Regions from separate parts of the Acidovorax sp. FHTAMBA genome, predicted to be linked through region 2. Evidence: riboswitches for the same ligand, from Rfam matches in the RefSeq annotation. Region 2 holds a riboswitch; the other holds the start of a gene.
What was found. Region 2 has a riboswitch for cobalamin ahead of AAFF19_RS21220 (energy-coupling factor ABC transporter permease). Riboswitches for the same ligand answer to the same signal wherever they lie in the genome.
Positions count from the first base shown of each region.

Region 1: it holds a riboswitch for cobalamin, as region 2 does, so the genes downstream of both, bluB (5,6-dimethylbenzimidazole synthase) here and AAFF19_RS21220 (energy-coupling factor ABC transporter permease) in region 2, are expected to answer to the same signal.

Region 1 covers NZ_CP152407.1:2,173,212-2,181,127, forward strand. The annotation lists gene AAFF19_RS10220 (AMP-binding protein) at 5-1,753, shown strand; gene AAFF19_RS10225 (bile acid:sodium symporter) at 1,790-2,701, shown strand; cobalamin riboswitch at 2,738-2,932, shown strand; gene bluB (5,6-dimethylbenzimidazole synthase) at 2,977-3,738, shown strand; gene cobT (nicotinate-nucleotide--dimethylbenzimidazole phosphoribosyltransferase) at 3,833-4,894, shown strand; gene AAFF19_RS10240 (hypothetical protein) at 5,054-6,652, shown strand; gene AAFF19_RS10245 (hypothetical protein) at 6,662-7,450, shown strand; gene AAFF19_RS10250 (GGDEF domain-containing protein) at 7,575-7,916, opposite strand, start outside.
Region 2 covers NZ_CP152407.1:4,545,962-4,553,877, reverse strand. The annotation lists gene AAFF19_RS21245 (bifunctional cobalt-precorrin-7 (C(5))-methyltransferase/cobalt-precorrin-6B (C(15))-methyltransferase) at 1-486, opposite strand, end outside; gene AAFF19_RS21240 (cobalt-precorrin-5B (C(1))-methyltransferase) at 483-1,682, opposite strand; gene AAFF19_RS21235 (precorrin-8X methylmutase) at 1,683-2,363, opposite strand; gene AAFF19_RS21230 (sirohydrochlorin chelatase) at 2,360-3,250, opposite strand; gene cobM (precorrin-4 C(11)-methyltransferase) at 3,247-4,029, opposite strand; gene AAFF19_RS21220 (energy-coupling factor ABC transporter permease) at 4,043-4,720, opposite strand; cobalamin riboswitch at 4,950-5,191, opposite strand; gene AAFF19_RS21215 (LysR substrate-binding domain-containing protein) at 5,365-6,228, opposite strand; gene AAFF19_RS21210 (AzlC family ABC transporter permease) at 6,317-7,039, shown strand; gene AAFF19_RS21205 (AzlD domain-containing protein) at 7,029-7,337, shown strand; gene AAFF19_RS21200 (IS91 family transposase) at 7,844-7,916, opposite strand, start outside.

The sequences.
Region 1 (7,916 bases), 2.4 Mb from region 2:
TTCCATGACCGAATTGCCTGTAAGGCCCTGGCACCCGTCGTACCAGCAGGTGGGCATTGCCCCGGAACTGGAGTCGATGCCCCACCGCAACCTGGCCGAACTGACCCACGAATGCTGCAAGAAGTGGCAGGCGCAGAGCAAGGTGAAGGCCGCCTTCAGTTGCGTGGTGCCCAACGGCATGAATGGCCGTCTGAGTTTTGAGCAGGTGGACGAACTTTCCGACGCGTTTGCCGGGTACCTGCGTGCCGTGGCGGGCCTGAAGGCGGGCGACCGCGTGGCCGTGCAAATGCCCAACAGCCTGGGTTACCCGGTGGCGGCACTGGGGGTGTTCAAGGCTGGCTGTGTGCTGGTGAACACCAACCCGCTCTATACCGAGACGGAAATGATCCACCAGTTCAACAACGCCGGCGCCAGGGTGCTGGTGATGGTGGACATGTTCGCCGACAAGCTGCCGGCGGTGCTGGCCAAGACCGGGATCGAGAAGGTGGTGCTGGCGGCAGTTTCGGAGTTCTTCCCCGCCGTGCCTGGCGCCGTTGTGCGCGGGGTGCAACGCTACTGGAGCCGGGTGCTGCCGCAGGTTTCGGTGCCCCATGTGCGGCTGAAGGATGCATTGACCCAGGGGCGCGCCACGCTGGCCAAGACGCCCGCCCGCACCTACTGGGAAACCGTGGGCCGCCATGACCTGGCGCTGCTGCAGTACACCGGTGGAACCACCGGCGTGAGCAAGGGCGCGATGCTGACGCACGACAATTTGCTGAACAACATCCAGCAGACCCGCGCCATGGGCCAGACCCACATGGCCATGGGCGAGGAATGCGTGCTGACGGCCCTGCCGCTGTATCACATCTTTGCCTTCACGGCCAATCTGCTGGGCTTTCTGTCGATTGGCGGGCATAACGTGCTGATCCCCAACCCCCGGCCAGTGCAGAACCTGCAGCGCGCCATGGAGAACTTCCCCATCACATGGATGACGGGAGTCAACACCCTGTTCAACGGCCTGCTCAACGAAGAGTGGTTCGTGGCCTACCCGCCCAAGACGCTCAAGGCGTCCATCTCTGGCGGCACTGCGCTGCACACCGTGGTGGCGCAGCGCTGGCGCGAGTTGACCAAGACGCCGATTGCCGAGGGCTATGGCCTGACCGAGACCGCGCCGGTGGTGAGCTTCAACCCGCTGACCGGCACGCCGCGCGACGGCAGCATCGGCATTCCCGCCCCGGGCACCGACGTGCGCCTGGTGGACGACCAGGGGCAGGATGCCGCGCCGGGAGCACCCGGCGAGATCTGGGTGCGTGGCCCGCAGGTCATGAAGGGCTACTGGAACGCCGAAGAAGAAACCGCCAAGGTCATGAACAACGGCTGGTTCGCCACGGGCGATGTGGCCGTGATGGACGAGCACGGCTTCATGCGCATCGTGGACCGCAAGAAGGACATGATTCTGGTGTCGGGCTTCAACGTGTACCCCAACGAGGTGGAGGACGTGATTGCGGACATGGACCATGTGCTGGAGGTCGCCGTGATCGGTGTGCCCGACGCCAAGACGGGCGAAGCGGTGCGCGCGTATGTGGTGCAAAACCCGGACCACGCCAAGGAAGTGATGCCCGCCGACGTGATCGCCCACTGCAAGCAGCACCTGGCGGCCTACAAGGTGCCCAAGCTGGTGGTGGTGCGCGATGAACTGCCCAAGAGCCCCGTCGGCAAGGTGCTGCGCAAGGACCTGCGCAGGGCGGTGGCCGAAGAGCTGAACCGGGGTTGAGCCCCACCCCTCCACCCTGAGAACGAGTACTTCAAGATGATCTCCGAATTCGAGACCAAGCTGCTGGGCATCATGATGATCGTCATCATGCTCGGCATGGGCGCATCACTGACCTGGCGCGACTTTCGCATCGCCTTTCGCAAGCCCAAGGGGGTGATGGTGGGCCTTTTGTGCCAGTACGGCATCATGCCGCTGCTGGGCTTTGTGCTGGCGAAGGCGCTGGGCCTCTCGCAAGGCCTGACGGTCGGGCTGATCCTCATGGCGTGCATGCCGGGCGGCACCACCTCCAACATCTTTACCTACTTCAGCAAGGCGGTGCTGGCGCTGTCAATCATGATGACCTCGGTGTCGTCGCTGATCGCGCTGGGCATGGTGCCCGCGCTGCTGGAGTTTTACTCGCAGCTGGCCGGGCTGAGCGGCGATTTCAAGATTCCGGCAGGCAACGTGGCACAGGTGCTGTTTGTGCTGCTGGTGCCCACCGTCCTTGGCATGGTGCTGCGCAAGCTCAACCCCAACATCGGCGCCACCATTGAACTGCTGGGTGGCATGCTGGGGGTGGCGGTGATCCTGTTCCTGGTGTTCACCTGGATTCCACGCAACCACATGCTGCTGGCCGGCACGCCGTGGTACGTGTTCTTTGCCGCCATCGGTCTGGGCATCTTTGGCATCGCACTGGGTTTTGGGCTGGCCCGGCTGCTCAAGCAGGACCCCAACCGCAGCCGCACCATCGCGCTGGAGACCGGCATCCAGAACGGCCCGCTGGCTGTGCTGATCGTGACTCTCACTTTTACCGGCCCCATGCAGCAGGAGGTGCTGTTGATTCCGGTGCTGTACTCGCTGTTCATCGTGATCACCTCCAGCATCGTGACAGTGTTTTTTCGCCGCAAGAGCATGGCCGAAGCACTGGCCCGCGACCGTGCCAAGGACGGCTCGGTGCTGGCCAGCTGAGATCCAGTCCTTGAATGGATGGGGCGCACCGGGCTGCTACCATTCGCGGCTTCAGGTGCCCAATGCCGCTTGGCGGCAACGGGAGAATCGGGAAGGCGGTGCAAATCCGCCGCGTGCCCAACGCTGTAAGGATGATGACCCCTGCTCAATGCCACTGGCCGCCAAGGCCGGGAAGGCGCAGGGGCCAGAAGACTCCAAGCCAGAAGACCGGCCTGAATATCCAACGCGCTGCAAGGCCCGGCAGCGCGCCACCTATTCACGCACAGGGGACTGCCATGAATACCAGCGCAGTGGCGCAAGCCACGCCCAGCGCGCACGCCTTCACGCAAGAAGCGCGCGACGCCATCTACCACGCCATCTTTTCACGCCGCGATGTGCGCGGGCAGTTTCTGCCCACACCCGTGCCTGACGAGGTTCTGAGCCGCATCCTCACCGCCGCGCACCATGCGCCCTCTGTGGGCTTCATGCAGCCCTGGAACTTCCTCGTGGTGCGTTCTCCAGACACCAAGCGCCGCGTGCAGGGTGCCTTTGCCAAGGCCCATGCCGAAGCGGCTGACATGTTCGAGGGCGATAAGCGTGCCGTGTACCAAAAGCTCAAGCTCGAAGGCATCGTCGAGGCGCCCGTTGGCCTGTGCATCACCTGCGACCGCGAGCGCACCGGCCCCGTGGTGGTGGGGCGCACCCACATGAAAACCATGGACCTGTACAGCAGCGTTTGCGCTGTGCAAAACCTGTGGCTGGCTGCGCGCGCGGAAGGGTTGGGCGTGGGCTGGGTCAGCATCTTCCACCAGGCCGACCTGCAAGCGGCGTTGGGCATTCCCAAGGGCATCACCCCCATCGCCTACCTGTGCGTGGGCTACGTGAGCCACTTTCACGCCAAGCCCGAACTGGAAACTGCCGGCTGGCTGCCGCGCCTGCCCATGGAAGACCTCGTGTATTTCGACCAATGGGGCCAGCGCGACGACCAGCAGCCGCTCATCGCCCACCTGCGGCGCGACCAGGCCGCCGCCCGGCGCGGGTGCGAAGCCACCGCCTGACCCTGCCACCATGCGCCGACCCGCGCGCACTGCCATTGATCGCGCGGCCTGCGTGTGCGGTCCGCGCTCCACCTGATTGAAAGTTGAACACGCCATGAATACCCGCCTGCCCCTGATTGCCGACATCGCCGACCCGCAGCTCACCCAGGCCCTGCAGCACAAGCTGGACCACAAGACCAAACCTCTCGGCTCACTGGGCCGCCTGGAGCAGCTTGCGCTGCGCCTGGGCCAGATCCAGGGCACTGCATCGCCCGAGTTACAGCAGCCGCAGATGGTCGTCTTCGCCGGCGACCACGGCCTGGCCGCGCGCGGCGTGTCGGCCTTCCCGAGCGACGTGACCTGGCAGATGGTGGAGAACTTCCTCGTCGGCGGCGCCGCCGTGAGCGTGCTGGCGCGCCAGCACGGCCTGGCGCTCACGGTAGTGGACTGCGGCGTGGCGCGCGACATCGCCCAGCGCGAGACAGCAGCTGGCCAGCCGCGTCTGCTGCTGCGCAAGGTGGCTCCCGGCACGCAGGACGCGAGCCAAGGCCCCGCCATGAGCGCGGCGCAGTGCGCCCAGGCCCTGAACCACGGCATGGTGCTGGTGCACGAACTGCCAGGCAATGTGCTGCTGCTGGGCGAAATGGGAATTGGCAACACCTCGGTCGCCTCGCTGCTGCTGGCGCGCGTGTGCGGCCTGCCCATTGCCGAATGCACCGGCGCCGGCACCGGGCTGGACGCCGCGGGGATAGCGCGCAAGCGCACCGTGCTGCAGCAGGCGCTCGACGCCAACGCCGACGCCACCGCACCGCTCGCCGCCCTGGCCGCGCTCGGCGGCTACGAAGTCGCCGCCATGGTCGGCGCCGTGCTGCAGGCCGCCGCCGAGCGCCGCGTGATCGTGGTGGACGGCTTCATCACCAGCGCCGCCGTGCTCGTGGCCAGCCGCCTGCAGCCCCATGTGCTGCAGCGCTGCGTGTTCGCCCACCGCTCGGGCGAACGCGGCCACCAGCTCATGCTGGCGCAAATGCAGGCCGAGCCTTTGCTTCAACTCGACCTGCGCCTGGGCGAAGGCTCGGGTGCTGCGCTCGCGTGGCCTCTCCTGCAATCGGCCTGCGCCATCCTGCGCGAGATGGCGAGCTTTGAGTCGGCCGGGGTGTCGGGTCAGGCCGCTGTGTGATGCTTTGCCGGTCGCTACCAAATCAATAGCTTCTTGCGCTGGATGAACAAGCGCTGGAAGATAATTTGGCTGATATTTGGTGGAGCGTGACTACACGGCGAAAATGGTTCCCCCTACGGTTCCTGCATCCCGGCACCCCATTCATTCGCAAAGCCCCCTGTGAGCCTTTACACCCAATTGCAAGCCGCCAAGAGCGAAGAAGACGTCAAAGACGCATACATCAAGGCCCTGGGACTCAAGGGCTACACCAAGGGTTTGATCGACATCCAAACCAAAGAGATTTGGTTCGAGGCCAAGGACACCGGCAAGTACTCCAGCTATGCCATGTTCACGCAACTGCTGCATTACGTGCAGGTAGCGTTGAACAAGGGCGAATCGGTTCCGCCCTTCCTGGCGGTCATCGACACCGAAAAAGCGGCGCTGATGAAAAGCACCGATGTGTTGCCGTTTCTGGCCAAGAAAACCGTCAAATGGGGCAAGTCGGCCAGCCAGTACACCCAGGAGGCACTGGACGCCATATCGGCCCACATTGGTACGCACTTCGTGTCGTTCAAGATTTCCACGCACGAAGACGAATTCATTAGCACTGTCCGTGCAGCCATCAAGAGCGGCGACATTATCCGCACCCAGATTACCCCTGACAACCTGAAGCAGGTGTTCGATAAATGGGTGGCCATGATTGGCCGCGAGATTGCCGGCGTGGACGAAGAAAAATACGCCCTGCTGTTCTTTGCGGACATCATGCACGACGGCACCGTGTCCACCCACGCCAACCTGCCCGCCGAACTGCTGCACAAAAACGGCGCGCCCGTGTTCAGTCTGGGCGGCAAGATGCTCGAGCTGGGCAACAAGGAAGGCTATCGGCGCTTCTGGGCTATCTACCACCGCCCGCCCAAGAGCGAGTACCGCGACTACCTGCTGGAGCGCCGCGACAGCCTCATCCCGCTGGACGAACGTAGCTTCAAAGGCGCGTATTACACGCCGCTGCACGTGGTGGACAAGGCCTATGACAAACTGACCGAAACCCTCGGCAAGAACTGGCAGCGCGAATACATCGTGTGGGATATGTGCTGCGGCGTGGGCAACCTGGAGGTCAAGCACAGCAACCCGCGCAACGTCTACATGAGCACGCTGGACCAGGCCGATGTGGACGTGATGAAAGCCACCAAGACCTGTGTGGCAGCGCACCGGTTTCAGTACGACTACCTGAATGACGACATCACCGACGACGGCAAGATCGACTACAGCCTGAGCAATAAGGTGCCGCAAGGGCTGCGCGATGCGATTGCGGCGGGGAAAAGAATATTGGTGCTGATCAATCCGCCGTACGCAGCCGCGACCAATCGGGGAAACACCGCGCAGGTTGGCGACGCTGAGTACAAATCAGGCGTGGCAGATACCAAGTTTGCCGCAACGGCTATGGCGGACTATGGCAGGGCCAGCAATGAGTTGTTCACTCAATTTGTGGCACGAATTGCCCATGAAATTCCAACGGCTACGCTGGCGATGTTCAGTACATTGAAGTACATCAATGCCCCTGACTTTGAGATATTCCGCCAAAAGTGGGGTGCAACCTATCGGGGCGGCTTTGTTGTGCATAACCAAGCGTTCGATGGCTTGAAAGGGAAGTTTCCTATCGGCTTTTTGATATGGCAAACCAATCAGGGTTCGAGTTCACGAATCACCGAAGTGGTTGCTGAGGCTCTCGACAAAGAAGCGCGAGCGATTGGAGAGAAGAAATTCTTCAACATCCCATAATCGCAATACTTGAGCGCGTGGATAGTTCGACCCAAAACCAATGACATCAACGTCATACCGTTAAAAAATGCCGTCACACCCGCGACGGCCACCAAAGATTTGAGGGGAACCAAGTGGGCTGAAGGCGCAATTGCCTGCATGGATTGCGCGGGCAATGACTTGCAGCACGCCGAACAGCACACGGTCATTTTTTCATCCGGTTATGGAAGCGCCGGAGGATTCCTGATCACAGACAAAAATCTATGGCAATCCGCGATTGTGTTCGCGGTCCGCCGTCTGATAGTTCCAACATGGCTCAATGACCGCGACCAGTTCTTGCGACCCACAGCACCACTCACGGATGAGTTCAAGAACGATTGCCTGATCTGGATGCTGTTCAACCGCTCCAATCGCACCGCCAGCGCCAACGGTCTTGAATGGAACGGCAAGCAGTGGTCACTGGTCAACCATTTCATCCCTTTCACCGAAACCGAGGTCGGCGCGCCTGATCGCTTCGAGTCCGACTTCATGGTGCAGTATCTGGCCGACAAAACCTTGTCGCCTGAGGCGCAAGCCGTGCTGGATGCGGGGCGCACACTGTGGCAAATCTACTTTGCCCATACCGATCCGCGTTCCGTACGCGACGAGTACAAGCTCAACCGCCCTGACGTGGGCTGGTACCAGATCCGCAACGCTCTCAAGGCGCGTAATGCCACTGGTGATACGGTGCCAGTGGCCTTTGGCCCGCTGGAGCAGGTCTATCAAGCCCTTACAGAAAAGCTGCAGCCGCAGGTTTTTAGCCTGGGATTCTTACGCTGATTGCTCCTAAAAACATAGCTTCGGGCGCTTATTGGGCAATCGCTGAAAGCCATTCGTTCAATTATTCAAAACCGTTCGGAACGGGCAGACGGTCGTCAAGCTCGATCGGATATACCCCGGGGTATCAAGCCTCGACGGTCTGATTGCGACCCTCTGCCTTGGCGCGGTAGAGCGCGGCGTCGGCACGGGATAGCATGGCGTCCAGGGTCTCCTGGGGCCCGGTCCAGCTGGTGAGGCCGATGCTCACCTGGCAGTCGAGAGGGTGGCCTGAGGCGAGCGTGACGTGGATGCGCTGGGCCACACCCACGGCCGCAGCCGTGTCTGCGCCAGGCAGAAGCACCAAGAACTCCTCACCCCCGTAGCGCCCCAGCCGGTCGGCACGGCGCAGCACCTGGCGGGTGCGTTCGGCAAAGTGCACCAGTACGGCATCGCCGTGCTGGTGGCCATGCGTGTCGTTCACGGCCTT
Region 2 (7,916 bases):
CAGGGCCTGGGCCAGCGCGTACAGGCCGTGCGAGGGTGGGGCACCGCGCTGCCACTCGCCTGCGTCGGCGGCGTGCACGGAGACGATGCGTGCGTCCTGCCAGGCCAGGCCCACGCGGGCACAGGCCAGTTGCAGGGTCGAGAGGTTGGGCAGGATCTCCAGCGCGTCCAGGCACAGGTGCTGGGCAAGGTAGGGTGCGATGCCGTGGCACAGCGGGTCGCCGGTGGCCAGCACCACGCAGGACTGGTGGGCCTCGCGTGCGGCGCGCACCCAGCCGGGCACGGCCTTCAATTGTCCTGTCAGGTCGTGGGTGAGGGTGCCGGGCTTGAGTGCGTGGCGGAACAGCGCCAGCGTGCGCGCGCCGCCAATCACCACGTCGGCCGTGCGCAGGTGGGCCAGCGCGGTGGCGCCGAGGCTGGCCACGCCGTCGTCGAGCACGCCGATGACGCGGCAGCGGTTGGGATCGTGGGAGGGCAGGTCGTTCATTCGGTGTCGAAGTCGAAGTGGTGGGTGTGGCCGATGCCGGTGCGGCCGGCGGTGGCGGGGCGGGGGCGCGCCTCGACGGGGGCCGAGCGCACGTCGGCCACCAGCTTGCCGCTGAAGTCGCACACCAGCACGCGCAGCGCAAACGCGTGGCCGTAGCGCTCGGGCGCGGTGAGTGTGTCGATGGCGCGCTGTGCGAGCGCCTGGTGAAAGGCCGGGCCCAGGCCGCGTTCGACCATCAGCTCGGCGCCGAAGCGCGCGGTCTCGGCGGCGGCGATGGCGGCGCAGTCTTCGTCCGTGGCGCCGATCTGCCGGGCGATCTCGGCGACCAGGTCGGTGTCCACCACGTTGCGGTTGGCGTGGGTGATGGTCTCGCCCTGGGCGATCTTGGTCAGCTTGCCCACCATCACGCCCAGCACCACCTCGGGCAGGCCCTGGGCCACCACCTCATCCAACGCGTAGCGCAGGAAGTCGCCCATCTGCACGAAGCAGGCGGCGGGCAGGCCAGGGCGTTCCGCACGCAGCGTCTGCATGGCAAATGTCTCGGTGCGGCCGCCGGTGGTCAGCGCCACCACACCGTGGTCCAGCGTGGCCGCCACCTGGATGCCCTGCACCACGCTGGCCCGCCAGGCGGCGGTGGAATAGGGTTTGACGATGCCGGTGGTGCCCAGGATGCTGATGCCGCCCAGGATGCCCAGCCGCGCGTTGGTGGTCTTCTTCGCCATCTCCTGGCCGCCGGGCACGCTCACGGTGACCTCCAGCCCGTGCTGTGTGAGTAGCCTCGGCGCGGCCTCGCGCAGGTTGTCGGCGATGTTCTGGCGCGGCACCGGATTGATGGCCGGACCGCCCACCGCCAGCCCGAGGCCAGGCAGCGTCACCGTGCCCACGCCGTCGCCGGCCACGAACGCGATCTCACCTGCCTTGCCGGGCAGCAGGCGCAGGTCCACCGTGAGGTGCGCGCCGTCGGTGCAGTCCGGGTCGTCGCCCGCGAACTTCACCACCATGGCGTGGGCGCTGTGCGCATCGCAGCGCCTGTCGTGCACGTCAAAACGCACCCGCTGGCCGTTGGGCAGCAGGCTCTCCATGGCGTCGGGCACCTGCCCGGTTTCCAGCCCCTGCGCCGCGGCCCGGGCGGCCGCGGCCGCGCAGGCGCCGGTGGTGAAGCCGGTTCGTGTACCGCGCGGGGTGGTGCTTTCCATTCAGGCGCCCTCGGCGCGTTGCTGTGCCTCGGCCAGCGCCAGCAGCGCGTGCAGGGCGGCGACCACCAGGGTGGAGCCGCCCTTGCGGCCGCGGATGACGATCCAGGGCACGTCGGCGATCTGCGCCATCAGGTCTTTCGACTCTGCGGCCGACACGAAACCCACCGGCATGCCCACCACCAGGGCCGGGCGCACGCCGTCCTCCATGATCAGCCGCACGAGTTCGATCAGCGCGGTGGGCGCGTTGCCGATGCCGACGACGGCGCCCTGCAGCAGGCCCAGGCGGTGTGCCTTGCGCATGGCCTGCACGGCGCGGGTGGTGTTCTGCGCCTGCGCCTGCGCAATCACGTCGGCGTCGCTGATGAACTGGTGCGTGGACATGCCGAAGTGCGCCAGGCGCGGCCGCGACAGGCCCGAACAGATCATCTCCACATCGGCCACCACGGGGGTGCCTCCGCGCAGCATCGCGGCCACGCCCGCACGCACCGCGCCGGGGTGGAAGTCGGTCAGGCCGTTGAACTCGAAGTCGGCGTTGGCGTGGATCATGCGGCGCACGATCGGCCACTGCTCGGCCGAGTAGGCGTGCCGCCCGGCCTCGGCGTCGATGATGGCGAAGCTGTCGTGCTCGATGGCCTGGCCGGCGGCGGTGAGCTGCTCGGTGACGGTGTTGACCGTGCTCATGCGGCAGCACCCTCGTGCGCATGGCTGTGCACGTGCACCGGGGCGTGCGTGTGCTCGTGGGAGTGCCCATGGCCCATGTCGTGTGCGAGCTCGCGGTAGCTGCAGCCGTCGCAGGGCAGCTTGCTGTCGGGCACACCGGCCAGCAGGTCGTGCACGCGCTGCTCCACCAGTTCGAAGATTTCTTTCTCGAACCCGAAGTGCGTGCCGCAGGCAAAGCGGATCTGCGGGTACTGCGCCCGCAGGTGGTCCACCTGGCGGTGGATGCGCTGCATCAGCGTGCCGGTGTAGAGGTAGTAGGGCAGCACCACCACTTGGCGCAGGCCGATCAGCACCTGCCGCTGCACCACGCGCTCCAGCCGCGGAAAGGTGATGCCGGTGAAGGCCAGGTCCACCAGCTCGTGGTCGCTTTCTTCCTGAAGCCAGCGCGCCATCTTGGCCATGTCGCCGTTGGCGCCACGGTCGGACGAGCCCCGGCCCAGCAGCACCACGCCGGTGGTGGTGGGGTCGGGCATGTCCAGCGTGGCCATGGCCTGGCGCAGGCGGCGCTTGAGGATGGCGAGGATGGGGTCGCAGGCGCTCAGGTGCGGGCCGTAGAGGAACTCGACGCCGGGTGCGTGCTCGCGGGCGTGCTCGATGGCCTCGGGAATCTCCATCTTGGCGTGACCGGCGGCATTCAGGATCAGTGGCAGCACCAGCACGCGGCGCGACGACCGCGCCGCGGCCAGCAGGCCATCGTGCAGCGAGGGCGCGGCAAATTCGATGAAGCAGACCTCGATGCGCCAGGCCGGCTGGCGCGCGCGCCACTGGTCGACGAAGACGCGGATTTCCTGGTTGCCGGTGTCCTCGCGCGAGCCGTGGCCCACCAGCAGGATCGTGGTGTGATTCATGTCGTGGCTTTCCTGAAGCGGTGTGTGAAGCCCGGGTCGTAGAGCCGGGACCGGGTCAGCTCGGGCCAGTGGCGCGCGCCCAGCGTGGGGCTGGCGATCACCATGGCCTGGCTGACGATGCCAGCGTCGCGGCACTGTTGTTTGATGGTGGCCAGCGTGCCGCGCACGATGCGCTCTTCGCCGGGCCAGCTGGCCTTGTGCACCACGAGCACCGGCGCGTCGTCGGACCAGCCGGCGGCGCGCAGGCCGGCTTCCACCTTGTGCAGCAGCGTGATGGACAGAAAGATGCACAAGGTCGTGCGGTGCGCCGCCAGCGCGGCGAGGTCCTCGCCGTCGGGCATGGGCGTGCGGCCTTCCACCCGCGTGAAGATGGTGGTCTGCGTGACCTCGGGCAAGGTGAAACTCTCGACCGCCGCCGCCGCCGAGGCCATGGCCGAAGACACGCCCGGCACCACCGCCACCGGCACGCCCGCGGCGTCCAGCGGCTGCACCAGTTCGATGAGCGTGCCGTAGAGGGCCGGGTCGCCGGTTTGCAGGCGCACCACGGTGTCGCAGCGCGCCGCGTTTGCGATCAGCCAGGCCGACATCTGCTCCAGCGTCATGTCCTTGCTGTCCGCGATCAGGCAACCCGGCGGTGCCCAGCGGGTGGCCGCCTCGTTCACCAGCGAACCGGCGAACAGGATGGCCCCGGCGCGCGCGATCAGGTCGCGCCCCTTGACCGTGACCAGGTCCGGGTCGCCCGGACCCGCCCCCACAAACCAGACCGTTCCGAGGCCCATGGTGTGCCCCCGGTCAGGCGGCCTGGTGCAGACGGCGATCCACCACCGCGCTGCCCTGCAGGCCACGCAGCGTCTTGGCCAGTGCGAGCACGGCCAGATCGATCAGCGGCTCGGCCAGCACCACGCTCATGTAGGCGGCGCCGAAGCTGCCGATGCTCACCAGGTTCTCGGCGCCCAGGCCACGCCCGTAGAGCGCCCAGAAACCCACCCACAGCACGATGCCGCCCTGGTAGGCCAGCGACAGCTTCAGGGCCTGGCCGTAGCGCAGATCCACATAGGCCATCTGGTCGGGAATCACGCGGCGAGCCAGCGCCGCGGTGGCGAACAGCGGCACCAGCAGCGTGGTCACGTTCATACCGTACTGCGGCAGGTCGAAGGGTGCAAAGAACAGGCCCTGGATCAGCAACCCACCCGCCAGCCCGATGGCCGCGGGTGCCGCGCCGAACAGCAGCATCAGCGTGGTGCCCAGGATCAGGTGCACCTCGGACACGCCCACCGGGTGGTGCGGCAGCACCTCGAAAAAGCAGAACACCAGCGCCGTGGCCAGCGCGGCCCGTAACAGCAGGGCCGCTGCGCCGTCCTTTCTGATCGCGTCCGCGGACAGCTTGGCCGTGTAGCCGATGCAGGCGGCCGCCGTGGTGTAGCTCAGGGCGAGCTTGGCCCCGTCCACCAGACCTGGTTCGATGTGCATGAAGTGACTCCTTGGGTTGGATGCGTTGGACACAACGCGGTTAAAAAGTCGGCAAAGACCCAAGGGAGAGGTGAGGACAGGTTCCGTCGGCGAACGGACAGCCCCCGGCGAGCGCACGCGCAGGCGCTGGCACAGACTCGCAAAGCAATGCGAAGGGACGACATGAGAACACCGGCGAAGACCCCTCACCGCCTTCCCCGACGGTGTTTGGGTAATGCGGCTGCGCTTGGGGCGCAGCCTCCTTGTTGGCCGGTATCCGGGCTGACAGAACGTTTCTCAAAGCCTTCCCGGTGTGACCCAGTGGCGAAACTTTGAGAAATGGGGGCCTTGGCAATGCCTTGGACCACCCGTCTGCTTACCGTTGCGGGGGCAGCGCAGGTTAGGTTCGTCCGTGTGGGACTCGCCCTCCTGCTTCCCGTTGAACTGCGATGCCTGAACAGCATCGCGAGCACCAACAGCTTTTATTCTATACCCCCAAAAATTGCTCGGAGCGTTTGAGCGGCAACGTTGCAATCCTAGAGCTCGTGCATCGGAGCATGGAGCACAGGCGAGAGGCTCGTATAGGCTGGGAGCAGACCGCCATGTCGACTCTGCCATGCTACGCAGTCGATAGAAAGCCGACTTACAAAGTGCGCTCCATTTCTTCATCCAGCCAAACGCAAGGTCTTCACCAACAGCGCATACAGCCCATCCACCGCCTTGTTGCCGCGTGACTCGCGGCTGCGGTAGACGGCCACCTCCATTGGGATCAGCGGCCCCAGGCCCTGGTCCGCGCCCAGCACCATCAGGTGCGGCGGTGCGCTGCACTGCGTTAGCACGGCCACGGCCAGGCCGCTGTCAACCGCCGCGATCTGGCCGGCCAAGCTGGAGCTGTTGTAGACCACCTTGTAGCGCCGCCCCTGCTGCGCCAGCGACTGGATGGCGCCGCGCCGCGCGAGGCTGGCCTCTTCGTACACCGCGATCGGCAGCGGGTCGCGCCGCCACAGCTCGAACTGCGGCGAACCCACCCACACCATCGGCTCGTGGAACAGAAGGGTCCCACGGCGCGCGTGATCGCGCGAGACCAGGGCCAAGTCCAGTTCGCCACGTGCCACACGCGGAATCAGCGCGGGCGACTGCTCGCAGTGCAGTTCGATCTCGACGCCGCTGTGCTTGGGCGCAAAGCGCTTGAGCACCGGTGTGAGGTACTTCGCCGCGTAGTCGTCTGGCACACCCAGGCGCACCCGCCCAGTCAGTTCCTCGCCGTGCAGCGCGGCCTGGGCCTCAGCCTGCAGATCCAACATGCGCCGCGCGTAGCCCAGTAGGGTCTGGCCGTCGGGCGTGAGCGCCAGCTTGCGCGGCCCGCGCTCCAGCAGGCGTCGGCCCACCGCGTCTTCCAGCTTCTTGAGCTGCATGCTAACGGCTGACTGTGAGCGGTGCACATCGCCCGCGGCGCTGGAGAGCGAGCCCGTGTCCACCACGGCCACAAAACACTTGAGCCAGTCGAGTTGAAAGTCCTGCGGGGTCATGTCAATGCTCCATCTATGCGTTTATCGAATGGAAACGATGTGAATTTTGCGCTTTTCGGAGAGCCAAAAACACCGCACAGTCACGTACATGACCACGCACGACAACTTTCTCGGGCAAAGCGCCCTCACCCGCCAGTTGGTGTGGACGGGTTTCCGGCAGATGGTGCCCATCGGCGCCTTCGTGGCAGTGTTCGGCGCCGCCTTTGGTCTAGCGGCCCTGCAACACGGGCTGAGCGCCGCCTCGGCGGTGGGTATGAGCACCCTGGTGTTTGCCGGCGCGGCGCAGTTTGCGGTGCTGGATCTGTGGGGGCAACAGGTGCCGATGCTGGCGTTGGTGCTGACGGTGTTCGCCATCAACGCGCGCCACCTTCTGATGGGCGCCACGCTTTACCCCTGGCTGCGCCAGCTGCCAACCACACGGCGCTACGGCGTAATGGTGCTGGCGTCCGATGCCAACTGGGCGCTGAGCATGCAGGCGTTTGGCCGCGGCCAGCCCGGCTTGGGTCTGTTGCTGGGCGGTGGCCTGGCGCTTTGGGTGTTCTGGGTGCTGGGTACCTGGCTGGGCACGCAGGTGGGCGACCTGATCGTCGACGCGCGGCGCTGGGGCCTGGACATGGTGATGGGCTGTTTTCTTCTGGCCATGGCAGTGGGCGGTCAGAAGAACCCGCGCCTGCTCGCCATCTGGGCGGTGGCGGCCTGCGCGTCGCTGGCCGCGCACCGCTGGCTGCCCGAGAACAGCCACGTGGTGACCGGCGCGTTGGCCGGCGGTCTGCTGGGCCTGTTGTGGATGGAGCGTGGCGATGAGCGTTGAAACCCTGGGCGGGGGCACGCTGCTGATCGTGGCCGTGATGACGCTGGTGACCTTGGCCACGCGCTGGGGCGGCGTCTACGTCATGGCCTTCGTACCTATCGGCCCGCGTGTGCGGCGCTTCATCGCCGCCATGTCGGGCTCGGTGCTGGTAGCCCTGCTCGCGCCACTCGCGGTGAATGGCGACGGCGGCGCCCGTATGGCGCTGGCTACCACGGCGCTGGTGATGCTGGTGTTCAAGAAGCCATTGCCCGCGATCGCAGCTGGTATCGTGGCGGCGGCGGTGTTCAGGCAGTGGTGATTCGGACAATCAACTCAATTCCAGAAGACGAAGCGCGGGAAACCTCCGTTAGGCAGATTTCAGTCTGGGGAGAACGCAGATCGGATTGAGCCAATGCCTGTTTCCACGCAGGTAGCAGTCTTTCATTGCCTACCAAGCGAGCGGCAGCAACTGTTTAGGGTTGTGGGATACCTGCCCGGAACACCCCCCGAGCGACAAGCGCCCCCGACCTGAGGGCAGGTGTCGCACAAGCCTCGGGGGAGGAAACCGCGGAGAACGCCAACGCAGGTGTTCAGGGCGCAAACGCTATGGGGATTTGGGCAGCGGCTTGACGACCAAGACCTGCAGGCAAGCGGCGCCAGTGTGCCATTGTGTGTGGGTGGGGCCTGGCGCAACTGCGGTGTTGCACCCTTCACAGGGGGCGGCATGCGTTCTGGACCGCCATTTCCAGCGCCGGGCATGCACCAACCCCGCCGACGGACCCAATCGCATCGACATCCAAGACAAGTGGTGGTTCAGGGGACTGTTCATGATGGAGGTGGCGCCCGAATGGCCTGCCCGTTCATCCAACTTTGCACGATGACCATCGCGTGGCCGCAG